Regions from separate parts of the Rhizobium sp. A37_96 genome, predicted to be linked through region 3. Evidence: predicted binding sites of a transcription regulator. Region 3 holds the regulator's gene; each other region holds the start of a gene.
What was found. The regulator PhoB, encoded in region 3, activates phosphate uptake and scavenging genes when phosphate is short. The targets are predictions, from matches to a motif close to TGTCATNNANCTGTCAT.
Positions count from the first base shown of each region.

Region 1 (4,111 bases), on a different contig from region 3:
TCGCCACCGACCCGGACATATTGCTGATGGACGAGCCCTTTGGCGCCCTCGACAGCCTGACGCGTGAGCAGATGCAGGAATTGCTGGTCTCCATCTGGGCCAGAACCAACAAGCGCATCTTCTTCATTACCCATTCGATCGAGGAGGCGCTGTTCCTCGGCACCGAAGTTCTGGTCATGTCGCCGAGGCCGGGGCGCGTCGTCGCCCGCTTCGAGCTCGATTTCGTGCATCGCTTTGCCGCCAGTGGCGACACGAGGGCGATCGTCACATCTCCCGAATTCGGCAATCTCCGGGAAGAAATTCGCGGCATCCTTCACAACGCCGAGACCATCAGGAGCGCCGCATGAGCGACATCATCGAGACGCGACCGATCGTCGTTTCCCAGAACGAGGCGCAACCGAAGCTGGTCCGCCTTCCCGATTTCGGTGTCGGCGACAAGCCCACCGTCACCATCAGCATCGTCACGGCAATCGCCTGTCTCGGCCTTTGGTGGCTAGTTGCCAAGCTCGGCCTTGTGTCGCATCTCTTCCTGCCGCGCCCGGACGAGGTCTTGACACAGATCGGCGTCGTCTATCGCGACGGCTATGCCGGCGCCTCGCTATCCGAACATATACTGGCAAGCCTGTTCCGCATCATCGTCGCTGCGGCCATCGCAATCGTCGTGGGCATTCCCGTCGGCCTGCTGATGGGCCTTAATCGCTGGGCAAAAGGCGTGCTGGATACGCCGATCGAATTCTACTGGCCTCTGCCTCCCCTTTCCTATCTGCCGCTGATGATTATCTGGCTCGGCATTGGCGAGACGTCGAAAATCACGCTTCTCGTGCTGGCGATGTTCGCGCCGATTTGCCTTTCCGCCCAAGCCGGCGTCCGTTCGCTGCCGCTGGAGCGCGTCAATGCGGCACGCTCGCTGGGGGCAAGCCGGTTGCAGCTCTTCTTTGCCGTGGTCCTGCCTTCGGCCCTGCCGGAAATTCTGACCGGCGTCCGGATCGCGTTCGGCATCGGCTGGGGCACGCTGGTGGCCGCCGAGCTCATCGCCTCGACCCGCGGCATCGGTTTCATGATCATGTCGGCTTCGCAATTCCTCGCCACCGACGTCGTCTTCGTCGGCATCGGCATCATCGCCGTTTGCGCTTTCGCCTTTTCGGCCGGAATCCGCATTCTCGAGGCCGTCCTGGTTCCGTGGAAAGGCAAACTTTAAGCATACCGGCGCCGTGAGCCATGGATGAACCATGACCGGCGCCGGCGTGGAATATCATATCCAAGTCAGGCAGGCCCAGGCATGAGCAGCAATTGCGAATTTCTTTGGTATATCCCCAATGACGTCAAACCCGGCCATCGCGGCGATTCCACTCTCGAGAACCATAACAGCCTTGAAACCCTGACCAGCCACGCCAGGGCCCTGGAGGATCACGGCTGGAAGGGCGCGCTGATCGGCACAGGCTGGGGCCGGCCCGATACGTTCACTGTCGCCGCAGCGCTGACGGCCCGCACCACCACCTTCGAGCCGCTGATCGCAATCCGGCCGGGCTATTGGCGACCGGCGCATTTCGCGTCGGCCGCCGCCACGCTCGATCATCTGAGCGGAGGCCGCGTGCGCGTCAATATCGTATCGGGCAAGGACAACCTGGCCGCCTATGGCGACAGCGAGGGCGACCAGGCGCATCGCTATGGCCGCACCAAGGAGTTCATGCGGCTCACCCGCAAGCTCTGGACGGAAGAAAACGTAACCTTCGAGGGCGATCATTTTCGCGTCAGCGAGTCCACGGCCGCGCCGCGCATCCGGCGCAGCGGCGAGCGCCTGCACCCCAAGCTCTATTTCGGCGGCGCCTCCGACGCGGCCGAGCGCGTTTCGGCCACGGAAGCCGACGTACAGCTCTTCTGGGGCGAGCCTCTCGCCGATATCGGCGAGCGCATCAGCCGGCTCAAGGCATTGAGCAGAGACCTTGATCGCGATCTTCCGCCATTGGAATTTGGGTTGCGCATCACCACGCTCGTCCGCGAGACGAGCGAACAGGCCTGGACCGATGCCGAAGCAAAGATTGCCGAAATGGCACAGAACAACGGCGTCGGCTGGAACGATCACCGTCAATCCATCGCCGTCGGCCAGAAGCGGCTGTTCGATCTGGCCGCGCGTGGCGATGTGCTTGACGACAATCTCTATACGGCGCCGAGCAAGGTCGGCGGCGGCGGCGCGGGCACCACATGGCTGGTCGGTTCGGCCGAGGATGTCGCCCGCTCCCTGCGCAAATATCGCGATCTGGGCATCACGCATTTCGTCCTTTCGGACACGCCCTATCTCTCGGAAATCAAACGGCAGGGCGACCGATTGCTGCCGCTCCTGCGCGAACAAATCCCAGCCTGACCGAGCGGCGCTCTTCAGCATAAGCCGGTTTGCGTTCGACGACACTGACGCAGCGTGTCCACAACAAACCTCAGCGAGGCCTGAAAACAACACCGTTCCGCGCCTTTCCAAGCCGCGCGTTGTCAATTATGACAATTTCGTGACAATGGACGCATGGAGCTTTGATGTTAGGCTGGTTTCGCAAACTCATGCCGCGCGAGGATCGTTTTTTCGATCTCTTCGCGCAGCACTCGCGCACGATCGTCGGTGCTGCGGAGGCGCTGAACCAGCTGCTTTCCGGCAAGGACATCGAGGGAAAGTGCCGGCAGATCGTCGAATTCGAAAATCAGGCTGACGAGATCACGCGCGATGTGCTGCTTGCCGTGCGCAAGAGCTTCATCACGCCATTCGATCGTGGTGACATCAAGGATCTGATCATGTCCATGGATGACGCCATCGACATGATGCACAAGACCGTCAAGACCATCCGCCTGTTCGAGCAGAAGAGCTTCGATCCCCGCATGCAGCAGATGGGCGGAGTGATCGTCAAGGCGGCGCATCTCGTCGCCGAGGCGGTGCCGTTGCTGGATCGCATGGGCGCCAATGCCACCCGGCTTGCCAACATCACGGAAGAGATCGTCAAGGTCGAAGGCCATGCGGATGAATTGCACGACCAGGGCCTGAAGGAGCTTTTCCGCAACTACGGCACCTCCAACGCCATGGCCTATATCATCGGCAGCGAGATATACGGCGAACTGGAAAAGGTCGTCGACCGCTTCGAGGACGTCGCCAATGAGATCAACGGCATCGTGATCGAGAGTGTCTGATGGGGGCCTCGCTCGCCTTTCCGCTGCTGGTGGCAATCATTGCCACGGCCCTGTTCTTCGATTTCCTGAACGGGCTCCATGACGCCGCGAACTCCATCGCGACCATCGTCTCCACCCGTGTCCTGCGACCGCAATATGCGGTTCTCTGGGCCGCGTTTTTCAATTTCATCGCCTTCCTGTTCTTCGGCCTGCACGTCGCGGAAACGTTGGGGACGGGCATCATCGATCCGAATATCGTCGATGCATCCGTCATTTTCTCCGCGCTGATGGGGGCGATCGTCTGGAATATCGTCACCTGGATATTCGGCATCCCGTCGAGCTCGTCGCATGCGCTGGTCGGCGGCCTGATCGGCGCCGGCCTCGCCAAGGTCGGCGTCAGTTCCATCGTCTGGCTCGGCGTCCTCAAGACCGCCGGCGCGATCGTCATGTCTCCGCTGATCGGCTTTTTGCTTGCCCTGTTCCTGGTGCTTGCCGTGACATGGCTGTTCGTCCGGCAGACGCCCTTTGCCGTCGACCGCACATTCCGCATCATGCAGTTCTTTTCAGCCTCACTCTATTCCCTTGGGCATGGCGGCAACGACGCGCAGAAAACGATGGGGATCATCGCCATACTTCTTTATTCCCAAGGATATGGCGGCGGTTCCTTCCACGTTCCCTTGTGGGTGGTTCTTTCGTGTCAGACAGCCATGGCTTTGGGCACGCTGCTCGGCGGATGGCGGATCGTGCATACGATGGGTTCGAAAATAACGCGCCTCAACCCCATGCAGGGTTTCTGCGCCGAGACGGGCGGCGCTCTGACGCTCTTCGCCGCGACCTGGCTCGGCATACCGGTTTCGACGACCCACACGATTACGGGCGCCATCATCGGCGTCGGCGCCGCCCGGCGAGTGTCGGCCGTGCGTTGGGGTATTGCCGGCAATATCGTGATCGCCTGGGTGATCAC
Region 1 is NZ_JBNWDS010000003.1:161,927-166,037, reverse strand. It holds gene ACQZ6J_RS12530 (taurine ABC transporter ATP-binding protein) at 1-347, shown strand, start outside; gene ACQZ6J_RS12525 (ABC transporter permease subunit) at 344-1,198, shown strand; gene ACQZ6J_RS12520 (LLM class flavin-dependent oxidoreductase) at 1,280-2,362, shown strand; gene ACQZ6J_RS12515 (DUF47 domain-containing protein) at 2,527-3,168, shown strand; gene ACQZ6J_RS12510 (anion permease) at 3,168-4,111, shown strand, end outside.
Region 1: ACQZ6J_RS12515 (DUF47 domain-containing protein) is a predicted target of PhoB. The motif match lies at 2,491-2,507, and genes of this name have one in related genera.

Region 2 (4,111 bases), 370 kb from region 3:
TTTGCAACCCTGCGCGGCGGCGGCGTGATCGGCGATCATTCGGTGATCTTCGCCAGCGAGAGCGAGCGGGTAACGCTGTCGCACAATGCCGGCGACCGTTCGCTGTTTGCGCGCGGCGCGCTGCAGGCAGCACTCTGGGCGCGCGACAAGAAACCCGGCTTCTATTCCATGCTCGATGTTCTCGGGCTCTCCACACGTTGATGCGATGCTGGAGCGGATCGGCACGGAACTGCCGACCCGCTCCAGCATTTTTATTGTCCCGCAATTCCTGACGGAAGACCGCCACGCACCTTTCCTGGAATTGCTCTATCAAGGAGAAATTTTATGAGCGGTACTCTCGTTCTCGTTCGCCATGGGCAGAGCGACTGGAATTTGAAGAATCTCTTCACCGGCTGGAAGGATCCCGATCTGACCGCGCTCGGCATCGAGGAAGCCAAGACGGGCGGCAAGGCGCTGGCCGACTACGGCATCAAGTACGATATCGCCTTCACCTCGGCGCTGACGCGCGCCCAGCACACACTGAAGATCATCCTCGATGAAATCGGCCAGCAGGGCCTGGAAACCATCAGGGACCAGGCGCTGAACGAGCGCGACTATGGCGATCTCTCCGGCCTCAACAAGGACGATGCCCGCGCCAAGTGGGGCGAAGAGCAGGTTCACATCTGGCGCCGCTCCTACGACGTTCCGCCGCCCGGCGGCGAAAGCCTGCGCGACACCGGCGCCCGCGTCTGGCCCTATTACCTGACGGAAATCCTGCCGCGCGTGCTTGCCGGCCAGAACGTGCTGGTTGCCGCCCACGGCAATTCGCTGCGCTCGCTCGTCATGGTTCTCGATCGGCTGAGCAAGGCGCAGATCCTGGAGCTCAACCTCGCGACCGGCGTGCCGATGGTCTACAAGCTCAAGGCCGACTCCACGGTCGCCTCGAAGGAAGTCCTCGGCGACATGTCCGGCGCGCATTGAGCGCCATTTAACTCGCTACCTCTGAAAAGCCCCTCACCCTAGCCCTCTCCCCGTAAACGGGGAGAGGGGACGATCTCTGTCGTAAATTCCCGATTCGCACAGGGTTGAGATGCGACAGCGGGCGCGTCTTTCCCCTTCTCCCCGTCAAGACGGGGAGAAGGTGGCCGATAGGCCGGATGAGGGGCAGCTATATCCTCAATTCTCGACGGTGAAACGCACCCTGTCGGCGGCGAAGCGTGAAATCGAATATTGCACCGGCACGTCGTCGAGATCCGCGTTGAGCGCCTGGGCAACCAATACGATGGCGCCCGGCGATAATTGCAGATCGGCCAGATCGCTCTCGTCGGCATGGGTCGCGGTGATCTCGGTGACGACGCGCACGTAGTCCGGCACGCCAAGCTCCTTGAATGCCTTGGTGATCGATCCGGTTGCCTGGTAGATTTCGGCGATCTTCCCGAAGCGGTCGGCCGGAAACCAGCTCGTGGCGCGCGACACAGGGCGATGATCCGCCTGGCCGAGCGTTTCCAGGCGTACCAGCGGCGTGCCGGCCCTGATCTTGAGCTGCCGGGCCAATTCCGTGCTCGCGGCTTCCTCGCTGGTCGCAAGCAGGACGCTGCGGGTCTCGCGCACCTGATCGCCAATGCCCTGCGAGAAGCGTGTCCGCTTCGAAATCGGGAAACTCAGGCGCTCCTTGCGCTCGATCAGCGTTCCTCGCCCCTGCACGGCCCTGACGATCCCTTCCTGCGCCAGCGCAGCGAGCGCGCTTCTGATCGTGTGCCGGTTGACCCCGAATTGCAGCGCCAGCGTCGTTTCCGGCGGCACCATGCCCGTCTCGTCGAAATCTCCGTGGTTGATGGATGTGCGGATCCGGTCGGCGATCTGCCGCCAGAGCGCCACGCCCGTCTGCCTCTGTATCTTCTGTCCTGCCATCTCGCCCACTCGCCCTGTCACACGCTTGTCACGACTCACTAATAAATATAAAACTATCTTGTATGGTTGTCTATATCAATAGACATTTAGAGGAAAGCGCGATGAATTCAGCACAAAGGCAGGAAGCGGCCGCACAGGAGCGTAGGGAACGCAAGCGCGTCGCCGATCTTCTGGCGCAGGCGGAGCGCGACGAGCTAGAGGCGGCATGGGAAGCCCTGCCGAGCAAGCCGGCAGCCCAGCCGGTTCGCGGGCCAGAAACCGGGCTTGTCATGGTGCGCGGCCGCATCGGCGGCGGCGGCTCCCCCTTCAACCTCGGCGAAGTCACCGTGACGCGCGCCACCATACGGCTGGCATCCGGCGCCATAGGCCATTCGCACGCGCTTGGGACCGATCGGGAAAAAGCCCGGCTCTCGGCGATCTTCGACGCCCTCTGGCAGCAATCGGCCACAAGGGATTTTGTCGAGAAGGCGCTCCTGCAGCCGGTCACCCAGCGCATCGCAGACTACGATCGCAAGCGCGCCGAAGAGACGGCCGCGACCCGCGTCGATTTCTTCACCATGGTTCGCGGAGAAGATTGATGAGCCTTTTCAACACCCCCACCTTCGGCAACGAGGCCTTGACCGGCGGCTTCAGCGACCCGGTCTTCGACGCACAGAGCGTCTTCAAGATGACGATGGACGCCATGGCGCGTCCGGGAACCCTGCAAACCGTCACGACCGACATCGCGCCGCCGGCGCCGCTCGGCATTGCCGCCGGCGCCATCGGCCTGACGCTTTGCGATCACGACACGCCGGTCTGGCTTTCCAACAGCCTGGGAAGATCGACATTGCCGGAATGGCTGGCCTTCCACACGGGAGCACCCATCGTCTCCGAACGGCTGGAGGCGCATTTCGCCTTCGTCGAGGCCGGCATGGCGCTTTCCTCCTTCAGCCAGTTCGGCGTGGGCACGCAGGAATACCCCGATCGCTCGACGACCATCGTGCTGGAGATCGAAAGCCTGGAGGGCGGCAAGCAGCTGGCGCTTTCCGGCCCCGGCATCAAGGATCTGACCATGATCGCCCCGGCCGGACTGCCCGACGCATTCCTGCGCATCTGGAACGACAATCGCGCGCTCTTCCCGCGCGGCGTCGATCTCATCCTGACGGCCGGCCGGCAATTCCTTTGCCTGCCGCGCACCACCAAGATCATCGCGACGGAGATGTGACATATGTATGTTGCCGTAAAGGGTGGCGAAGCCGCCATCGCCAATGCTCACCGGCTGCTGGCCGACCGTCGCCGCGGCGACCGTTCGCTGCCGGCGCTCGGCATCGACCAGATCGTCGAGCAACTCGCGCTCGGCGTCGATCGCGTCATGGCCGAAGCCTCGCTTTATGACCGCACCCTGGCGGCGCTTGCCGTCCGCCAGGCGCGCGGCGACATGATCGAGGCGATCTTCCTGCTGCGCGCCTACCGCACGACGCTGCCGCGCTTCGGCTATTCCCAGCCGCTCGACACCGCAGCGATGAAAATCGAGCGCCGTATCTCCGCCACCTACAAGGACCTGCCGGGCGGCCAGCTTCTGGGCCCGACCTTCGACTATACGCATCGTCTGCTCGACCCGAGCCTCTTGACCGACGAGGCGGTGGACGAACCGATGCAGCGGCCGGCGGAAGAGGGTCGCGTCATGCGCGTTTCCGAAATCCTCGCGCAGGAAGGCCTGATCGAAGGCGACGGCACCATGCCGATCGATCATGAGATCGGCGACCTGACGCGCGAGCCGATGGAATTCCCGATGACCCGCGATCTTCGCCTGCAGGCCCTTGCCCGAGGCGATGAAGGCTTCCTGCTGGCGCTCGGCTATTCCACCCAGCGCGGCTACGGCCGCAACCATCCCTTCACCGGCGAAATCCGCATCGGCGAAGTCGAGGTGGAATTCGATGTGCCGGAACTCGGCTTTGCCGTCTCGCTCGGCCGCATCCAGGTGACCGAATGCCAGATGGTCAACCAGTTCGCCGGCTCGGCCAAGGCGCCGCCGCAGTTTACCCGCGGCTACGGCCTGGTCTTCGGCCAGAGCGAGCGCAAGGCCATGGCCATGTCGCTGGTCGATCGGGCGCTGCGCGCCGAAGAGCTTGGCGAAGACATCACGGCGCCGGCGCAGGACGAGGAATTCGTCATCTCCCACTCCGACAACGTGCAGGCGACCGGCTTCGTCGAACATCTGAAGCTGCCGCACTATGTCGAC
Region 2 is NZ_JBNWDS010000002.1:50,615-54,725, reverse strand. It holds gene dapB (4-hydroxy-tetrahydrodipicolinate reductase) at 1-201, shown strand, start outside; gene ACQZ6J_RS06645 (2,3-bisphosphoglycerate-dependent phosphoglycerate mutase) at 325-960, shown strand; gene phnF (phosphonate metabolism transcriptional regulator PhnF) at 1,156-1,890, opposite strand; gene phnG (phosphonate C-P lyase system protein PhnG) at 1,992-2,468, shown strand; gene phnH (phosphonate C-P lyase system protein PhnH) at 2,468-3,094, shown strand; gene ACQZ6J_RS06625 (carbon-phosphorus lyase complex subunit PhnI) at 3,098-4,111, shown strand, end outside.
Region 2: phnF (phosphonate metabolism transcriptional regulator PhnF) is a predicted target of PhoB. The motif match lies at 1,906-1,922, and genes of this name have one in related genera.

Region 3 (4,111 bases):
CGTCTATGCCCTCTACATCGTCCGCCGCTACAGGGAGCAATACGAATGAGCGACGTCGTATCCTCCCCGTCGCAGAACATGCCGCGCGGGCTGACGCCGGGCGCTCCGGCGCGGCGCGATATCGGCATCAGGCGCCGCTATGCAGCCGAGCGCCGCTTTCGCGCCTACGGATTTACCGCCGTCATCTTCGGTCTGGTATTCCTTGCCATCCTCGTCTCGACGGTGGTCCGCAACGGCTACACCGCCTTCGTTCAGACCTCGATCACCCTGCCGATCGAATTCAGCGAGAAGGCGATCGATCCGGCGGGCAAGCGCGCCGGCGATCCGAATGTGCTGATATCGGCCAACTATCCGGTCCTGGTGCGGGATGCCCTCGTAAAGGCGCTCGGTATCGATCCCGCCAATCGCGCGCTCGTGCGCGCGGCAACGGCGATGGTGTCCGACAACGCCAGGATCGTGCTTCGCGACAGGGTGGCCGCCAATCCGTCCATCATCGGAACGACGCAGAACGTCACCTTCCTTGCCAGCGCCAACATCGATTCCGCCAACAAGGGCCAGGTCGACCTGACCGTCGACGAGAAGGACCGCAAGGTGTCCGATCAACAGGTCGCCTGGATGAAGCAGCTCGGCGAAAGCGGCGCCCTCTACGAGGCTTTCAACAGCGGCCTCTTCCTGTCGGGCAATTCGAGCCGGCCCGAGGCCGCGGGCCTTGGCGTCGCTCTGATCGGCTCGCTCTATCTGATGCTGACCGTGCTCGCGCTCGCTCTGCCCGTCGGTGTCGCGGCCTCGATCTATCTGGAGGAATTCGCGCCGAAGAACCGGCTGACGGACCTGATCGAGGTCAACATCAACAACCTCGCCGCCGTGCCGTCGATCGTCTACGGCCTGCTGGGCCTCTCGGTCTTCATCAACACGATGGGGCTGCCGCGCTCGGCATCGCTGGTCGGCGGGCTGGTGCTCAGCCTGATGACGCTGCCGATGATCATCATCGCCACGCGCTCGGCATTGCGGGCCGTGCCGCCGTCGATCCGCAGCGCGGCGCTCGGCCTCGGTGCGTCGCGCATGCAGATGGTCTTCCATCACGTCCTGCCGCTTGCCATGCCCGGCATCCTGACGGGCACCATTCTCGGGCTTGCCCATGCGCTCGGCGAGACGGCGCCGCTGCTGCTGATCGGCATGGTCGCCTTCGTCACCAACTATCCGACATCGCCTCTCGATCCTTCGACGGCGCTGCCGGTGCAGATCTATATGTGGGCGAGCGAAGCCGAGCGTGCCTTCGTCGAAAGAACGTCCGGGGCGATCATCGTCCTGCTCTTCTTCCTCGTCGCGATGAACATCGGCGCGATCCTGCTGCGCCGCCGCTTCGAGCGGCGTTGGTAAGGGAGGGCCGTGGGATGAACATGATGACGGAAGCCGCAAGCGAAAGAGCATTGACCAGGAAGATGACGATGATCCCTTACAAGATGATCGGCCAGGACGTTTCGGTCTTTTACGGCGATAAGCGCGCGCTCTTCGACGTCAACCTCAAGATCCGCGCCAATACGGTCACGGCCCTGATCGGCCCTTCCGGCTGCGGCAAGTCCACCTTCCTGCGCTGCCTCAACCGCATGAACGATACGATCGAGACCTGCCGCGTCACCGGCAAGATCACGCTCGACGATCAGGACGTCTATGACGACAGCATCGACGTGGTGGAATTGCGCGCCCGGGTCGGCATGGTTTTTCAGAAGCCCAACCCGTTTCCGAAGTCGATCTACGAAAACGTCGCCTACGGCCCGCGCATCCATGGCCTGCACCGTTCCAAGGCCGATCTCGATCATATCGTCGAGACCAGCCTGCAGAAGGCGGGTCTGTGGGGCGAGGTCAAGGACAGGCTCTACGACGCCGGCACGAGCCTTTCGGGCGGGCAGCAGCAGCGCCTGTGCATCGCCCGCGCCGTTGCCGTCAGCCCGGAGGTCATCCTGATGGACGAGCCGTGTTCCGCGCTCGATCCGATCGCAACCGCAAAGGTCGAGGATCTCATTCATGAGCTGCGGGAAAATTTCACGATCGTCATCGTGACGCATTCCATGCAGCAGGCAGCCCGCGTTTCGCAACGCACCGCAATGTTCCATCTCGGCCATCTGGTTGAGGAGAACGATACCGATAAGATGTTCACCAATCCCGACGATTACCGCACGCAGGATTACATCATGGGCCGTTTTGGTTGATGATGCTGCGCGCGCGGCTCCTTTCACACAGTTCACCTTGAGGATAGAAAAATGGTCTCCACTCACATTCTCTCTGCCTATGACGAAGACCTGAAGTTCCTGACGCGCCGCATTGCCGAAATGGGCGGCCTGGCCGAGCAGATGGTCAGCGACAGCGTCCGCGCACTGGTCAACAGCGACGCCGCTCTTGCCCAGAAGGTCATCTCGGACGACGTCGTTCTCGACCATGCGGAGCGCGAAATCGGCGACAAGGCGATCGTCACCATCGCTCGCCGTCAGCCGATGGCCGCCGACCTGCGCGAGATCATGGGTTCGATCCGCATCGCCTCCGATCTGGAGCGCGTCGGCGACCTTGGCAAGAACACCGCCAAGCGCGTCATCGCCGTGCAGGGCACCGGCGTTCCGCGTCGTCTCGCCCGCGGCATCGAGCATCTCTCCGAACTGGCGCTGAGCCAGCTGAAGGAAGTTCTAGACGTCTATGCGACCCGTTCGCCCGACAAGGCCGTCTCGATCCGCGAGCGGGACGAGGAAATCGACGCCATGTACACCTCGCTCTTCCGCGAGATGCTGACCTACATGATGGAAGATCCGCGCAACATCACCACCTGCACGCATCTTCTCTTCTGCGCGAAGAACATCGAGCGCATCGGCGACCATGCCACCAACATCGCCGAGACGATCTACTACATGGCGACCGGTGCCCAGCCCGAAGGCGAGCGCCCGAAGGACGATACCGCCAATACCGTCGGCGCGGTGACGGAATAATCTGGAAGCGAAAAAGGAGACCACAGGCGCATGGTTCCGAGAGTTGCTGTTGTAGAAGACGAGGAAGCGCTGAGCGTTCTGCTGCGCTACAATCTCGAGGCCGAAGGCTTCGAGGTCGACACCATCCTCAGAGGCGATGAGGCCGAGCTGCGTCTCCAGGAGCGCATCCCCGATCTTCTGATCCTCGACTGGATGCTCCCCGGCGTGTCCGGCATCGAGCTCTGCCGCCGGCTGCGCATGCGGCCGGAGACGGAGCGCCTGCCGATCATCATGCTCACCGCCCGCGGCGAGGAAAGCGAGCGCGTGCGCGGCCTTTCCACCGGCGCGGACGATTATGTCGTCAAGCCGTTTTCGACGCCGGAGCTGATGGCCCGCGTCAAGGCGATGCTGCGGCGCGCCCGTCCGGAGGTGCTCTCCACGGTGCTGCGTTGCGGCGATATCGAGCTGGACCGCGAAACCCATCGCGTCCACCGCAAGAGCCGCGAAGTGCGGTTGGGGCCGACGGAATTCCGCCTGCTGGAATTCCTGATGTCCTCGCCGGGCCGCGTCTTCTCGCGCTCGCAGCTGCTGGACGGCGTATGGGGGCACGATATCTATGTCGACGAACGCACCGTCGACGTCCATGTCGGCCGCCTGCGCAAGGCGCTCAACTTCTCCAATATGCAGGATGTCATCCGCACCGTTCGCGGCGCGGGCTATTCCATGGAGGCCTGAGCGGCAAGGCCCGCTCAGGCATCGACATAGCGGCGGAAACAGAAAACGGGCCTCAAGGGCCCGTTTCTTTTGTCTCGGCGATGATAGATCTCAGCCGCGTGGTTGAGCCGGCCGGCGCCGTTCGTGCACGGGCTGGTAGGCCAGGCGCTGATGATAGCCGCAATAGGGCGATGCATCCGGGCTCTCGTTGCCGCAGAAGTGGAAATCGTCCTTCAGCGGATCGCCGACCGGCCACTTGCAGGTGCGCTCCGTCAGCTCCGTCAGGCCGAGGCGACGGGAGATCGGGACGACGACGTTGGAAGCCGGACGATATTGGATTTCATTGACCGTATCGACGTCGATCTCTTCCTTCAGCATGGTCGCGCCCTGCTGCCGGGCAACCACCGTGCGCGTCGCAACGCGCGAGCCGAAGCTGGCAGGGC
Region 3 is NZ_JBNWDS010000002.1:421,254-425,364, forward strand. It holds gene pstC (phosphate ABC transporter permease subunit PstC) at 1-49, shown strand, start outside; gene pstA (phosphate ABC transporter permease PstA) at 46-1,380, shown strand; gene pstB (phosphate ABC transporter ATP-binding protein PstB) at 1,395-2,210, shown strand; gene phoU (phosphate signaling complex protein PhoU) at 2,262-2,975, shown strand; gene phoB (phosphate regulon transcriptional regulator PhoB) at 3,006-3,689, shown strand; gene ACQZ6J_RS08540 (GcrA family cell cycle regulator) at 3,780-4,111, opposite strand, start outside.

Region 4 (4,111 bases), on a different contig from region 3:
GACCTTGGCCTGAGCCAAAAAGTCCTTTCCGCGGTTACTGACGCGGGTTACACCACACCGACTCCGATCCAGGCCGGTGCCATCCCGTTTGCGCTTCAGCGCCGCGACATCTGCGGCATCGCCCAGACCGGAACCGGCAAGACCGCCTCCTTCGTGCTGCCGATGCTGACGCTGCTTGAAAAAGGCCGCGCACGAGCGCGCATGCCGCGCACGCTGATCCTGGAGCCGACGCGCGAACTGGCGGCGCAGGTCGCCGAAAACTTCGAGAAGTATGGCAAGAATCATCGCCTGAACATCGCCTTGCTGATCGGCGGCGTTTCCTTCGAAGAGCAGGATCGCAAGCTTGAGCGTGGCGCCGATGTGCTGATCTGCACGCCTGGACGCCTGTTGGACCATTTCGAACGCGGCAAGCTTCTGATGAGCGGCGTCGAGATCTTGGTCATCGACGAGGCGGACCGCATGCTCGATATGGGCTTCATCCCGGATATCGAGCGCATCGCCAAGCTCATTCCCTTCACGCGCCAGACGCTGTTCTTCTCGGCGACGATGCCGGCTGAAATCCAGAAGCTGGCCGACCGGTTCCTGCAAAATCCGGAGCGCATCGAAGTCGCCAAGCCCGCATCGACGGCCAAGACCGTGACGCAGCGCTTCGTTGCCTCGCATGGCAAGGATTACGAGAAGCGCGCCACGTTGCGCGATCTCATCCGCGCCCAGACGGATCTCAAGAACGCGATCATCTTCTGCAATCGCAAGAAGGATGTGGCTGATCTCTTCCGTTCGCTCGAGCGCCACGGCTTCTCGGTCGGCGCATTGCACGGCGACATGGATCAGCGCTCGCGCACGACCATGCTGCAGAACTTCCGTGACGGCCAGATCCAGCTTCTCGTCGCATCCGACGTCGCGGCACGCGGTCTCGATCTTCCCGATGTCGGCCACGTCTTCAATTTCGATGTTCCGATCCATTCGGAAGATTACGTCCATCGCATTGGCCGCACCGGTCGCGCCGGTCGCTCCGGCGCCGCCTTCACGATCGTCACGAAGCGCGATACCAAGCATGTAGACGCGATCGAGAAGTTGATCGGCGAGGACGTCCAGTGGCTGAACGGCGACCTGTCGGCATTGCCGCCGGCGGACGAAAGCGGAGACGACAATCGCTCCTCCCGCCGCCGTGATCCCAAGAGCAAGGGCCGCGATCGCGATCGCAGCCGCGGAGGCCGCAGCGCCCCGAGTCATAAAACTGATATCGACGTCGAGGATAATGGCGTCGTGGCGATCGAAGCAGCACCAGCAAAGGCCGAAAGCGTGAAGAACGAGCGCAAGTCTGAGAACAACAACAAGTCCCATAACGGTTCTCGCAACAACCATCGGCCCTTCCCAGCTGCCAACGACGATCATCGCGAGCGTCGCAACCGTTATCGCGATCAGGATGACGGTCCGACGCCGGTTGGTTTCGGTGACGACATCCCCGCTTTCATGCTCATCGTGGCGAACGCCAAGGGCTGATAAACCGCACCTGCCGCCGATCCGAACCCCTGCGCCGGAAGTCGCGGCAAAATTCGGAATCATGGCATGGGCAAGCCTGGCATCGATTTCCCGGGATTGGGAACTGGTCTCGCAATAGTGCGGGACGGCAAGCTGTTGCTCTATCGGCGCCTCAAGGCGCCGGAAGCCGGCTTCTGGAGCATCGTCGGCGGCAAGGTCGATCATATGGAGCCTGCCGCCAAGGCCGCTATCCGCGAGGCGGAAGAGGAAAGCGGTCTTTCCATTGGCAGGATCGATTACCTCTGCACCGAGGAGGTCATCGTAGATGCCGACCGCCAGCACTGGATCTCTCTTATCTACGTCTGCAGGAATTTTTCGGGCGAGCCTCGCCTGATGGAGCCCGACAAGCTCTCCGATTTCGGCTGGTTCGGCCGTGACGAGCTGCCGCCCCAGCTTTCTGAATTCGCCAAGGCAACCATCGCGCATCTGAGCGAGGAAGACTTCCGCTGACGCCCGGGCTTGCCGCCATCTTTCAGATGCGCGATGCACCTGCACGATCTGCGTCACATGTCCTTCATCGTCTCCGGTTAGGCAGGCGGAAATCCGGAGGCCATCAATGCACTCGACCGCACAACCCACCCGCCCCAAGATCGCCGAAACCGTAATCCATCAAACGGCGAGCATAAGAGATTCGCACATCGGCAAATGTTGCGAGATCCTGGCGGACACATCTCTGCACACGGTTGAACTCGGGGACTATTCCTACCTGGGGCCTCGCTGCATCGTCGGCGATGCAACGATTGGAAAGTTCTGCGCCATTGCAGCAGAGGTGAGGATCGGGGCTCCCAATCACCCGATGGACCGCCCGTCCATGCACCGCTTTACCTATTGCCCGGAATATTACTCTGCAGAAGCCGTACGCGACGTTTCCTTTTTTGATCAGCGCAAGCAGGATCGCGCCATCATTGGCAACGATGTTTGGATCGGCCACGGCGTCATTGTGCTGCCGGGTGTCACCGTGGGAGACGGTGCCGTTCTCGCGGCGGGAGCGGTGGTCACCAAAGACGTCGAGCCATATACCGTCGTCGGCGGCGTTCCCGCCAAATTCATTCGCGAGCGGTTTACACGAACCATCGCGGAGAAGCTTGCCTCTATCGCCTGGTGGGATTGGCCGTTCGAAACCATCATGGGACGGCTTGCGGACTTTCAATCAAGCGACATAGAGGCCTTTTGTGAACGCTGGGCGTAGTCTCCGCCGCGTGACCGCTTCCGCAGCCAAATCACAGTAAATGCTACCGGCTCGGTTGGCTGCGCGGCTACCGAGTTCGGCATTTTTGCGCGAATCTTGTTATTTTTCCGCGCGCAGCGCTGCCTCATAGGCAAGCCCCACCCAGCGCGCCATTACGTCCGGATCGTCGAACGCATCGTCGGGTATCGACCAATAGGGCATGTTGATGGCCTTGCCCTTCTTGCCTTCATAAGCCCAGCGCCGCGCGCCGGCGGCCTCGAATTCGGACGCGCTGGCATCGTCCGCCTTCAGGAGAATCTCGTCGTCCACCTCAAGCGCCAGGATCCGCCCCATATGGTAGATGCCCTTGCCGCCGAACATGCGTTTGATGGTGACCGGCCCAAGAGACCGGAACATCTCCTCGATATCGATATTGTCCATTCCCTACCCTTTCAGGACGCCGCCGGCCGCGACGACGGCCTCGGGCGTGTCGACATCCAGATGCGCCGCCTCTCCGAGCTCGACGTCGATGACCGGAAGCCCCGATGTTTCGATGATATGCCGGGCGCCCACATCGCCCTCCAGCCGCATCACCGCATTCAGAACGGATCTCGGCAGGATAACGGGATTGCCGCGTTTGCCGCCGGAGACCGCCCGCACGATCGCCTGTCCGTTCGCCTCGCGGAAGGAGGCCGTTAGGGCTTTCAGATCATCGCCGGTAACGCCGGGCATATCGGCAAGCATGACAAGAACGCCATCGGCTTTTTGTGCCGCCTGCGTGCCGACGCCCGCAACTAGTGAACTCGCCATGCCCGAGGCATAATCCGGATTGAAGACCCGCTCGAGCGCAAGACCACGCAACGCATCTTCGATATCGTCGCGGCGGTGCCCGGTGACTGCGACGATATCGGACGCACCGCTTTCAATGGCAATCAACGCCGATCGGCGAACCAGCGGCACGCCGTCGAATTCCGCCAGAAGCTTGTGTGAACCACCCTCGCCCATGCGGCTGGCCTTGCCGGCGGCCAGCAAGACGACGGCTACCGATATTTGTGACGCCGGCTTCGTAGCGATGTCGCGCGGCCGCGGGCGTGACTGTATTTCCATGAGCAACCCTCCCACGCCCATGCCGCTAATATCCTGCGGCGCAGGTCGTTCTCCGGCTAATATTCTGTCCAGCACCCAATCGAATCCGTTTTCCTTCGGGCTGCGCGCGCATCCCGGCGCCCCGACGACATAGACGTCGTTCACCCTGCCAAGCACGAGAAGATTGCCCGGATCGACGGGCATGCCGACGTGAATGACGTCGCCGCCACCCAGCCGTATAGCCTCCGGAATGACGTCGCCGGCATCGATGACCGCCGATGCGCCGAAGACGATCACCAGCTTCGGCAGCCGATC
Region 4 is NZ_JBNWDS010000001.1:32,227-36,337, forward strand. It holds gene ACQZ6J_RS00170 (DEAD/DEAH box helicase) at 1-1,503, shown strand, start outside; gene ACQZ6J_RS00175 (NUDIX domain-containing protein) at 1,570-1,992, shown strand; gene ACQZ6J_RS00180 (DapH/DapD/GlmU-related protein) at 2,099-2,731, shown strand; gene ACQZ6J_RS00185 (TfoX/Sxy family protein) at 2,831-3,151, opposite strand; gene ACQZ6J_RS00190 (NTP transferase domain-containing protein) at 3,155-4,111, opposite strand, start outside.
Region 4: ACQZ6J_RS00180 (DapH/DapD/GlmU-related protein) is a predicted target of PhoB. The motif match lies at 2,044-2,060, and genes of this name have one in related genera.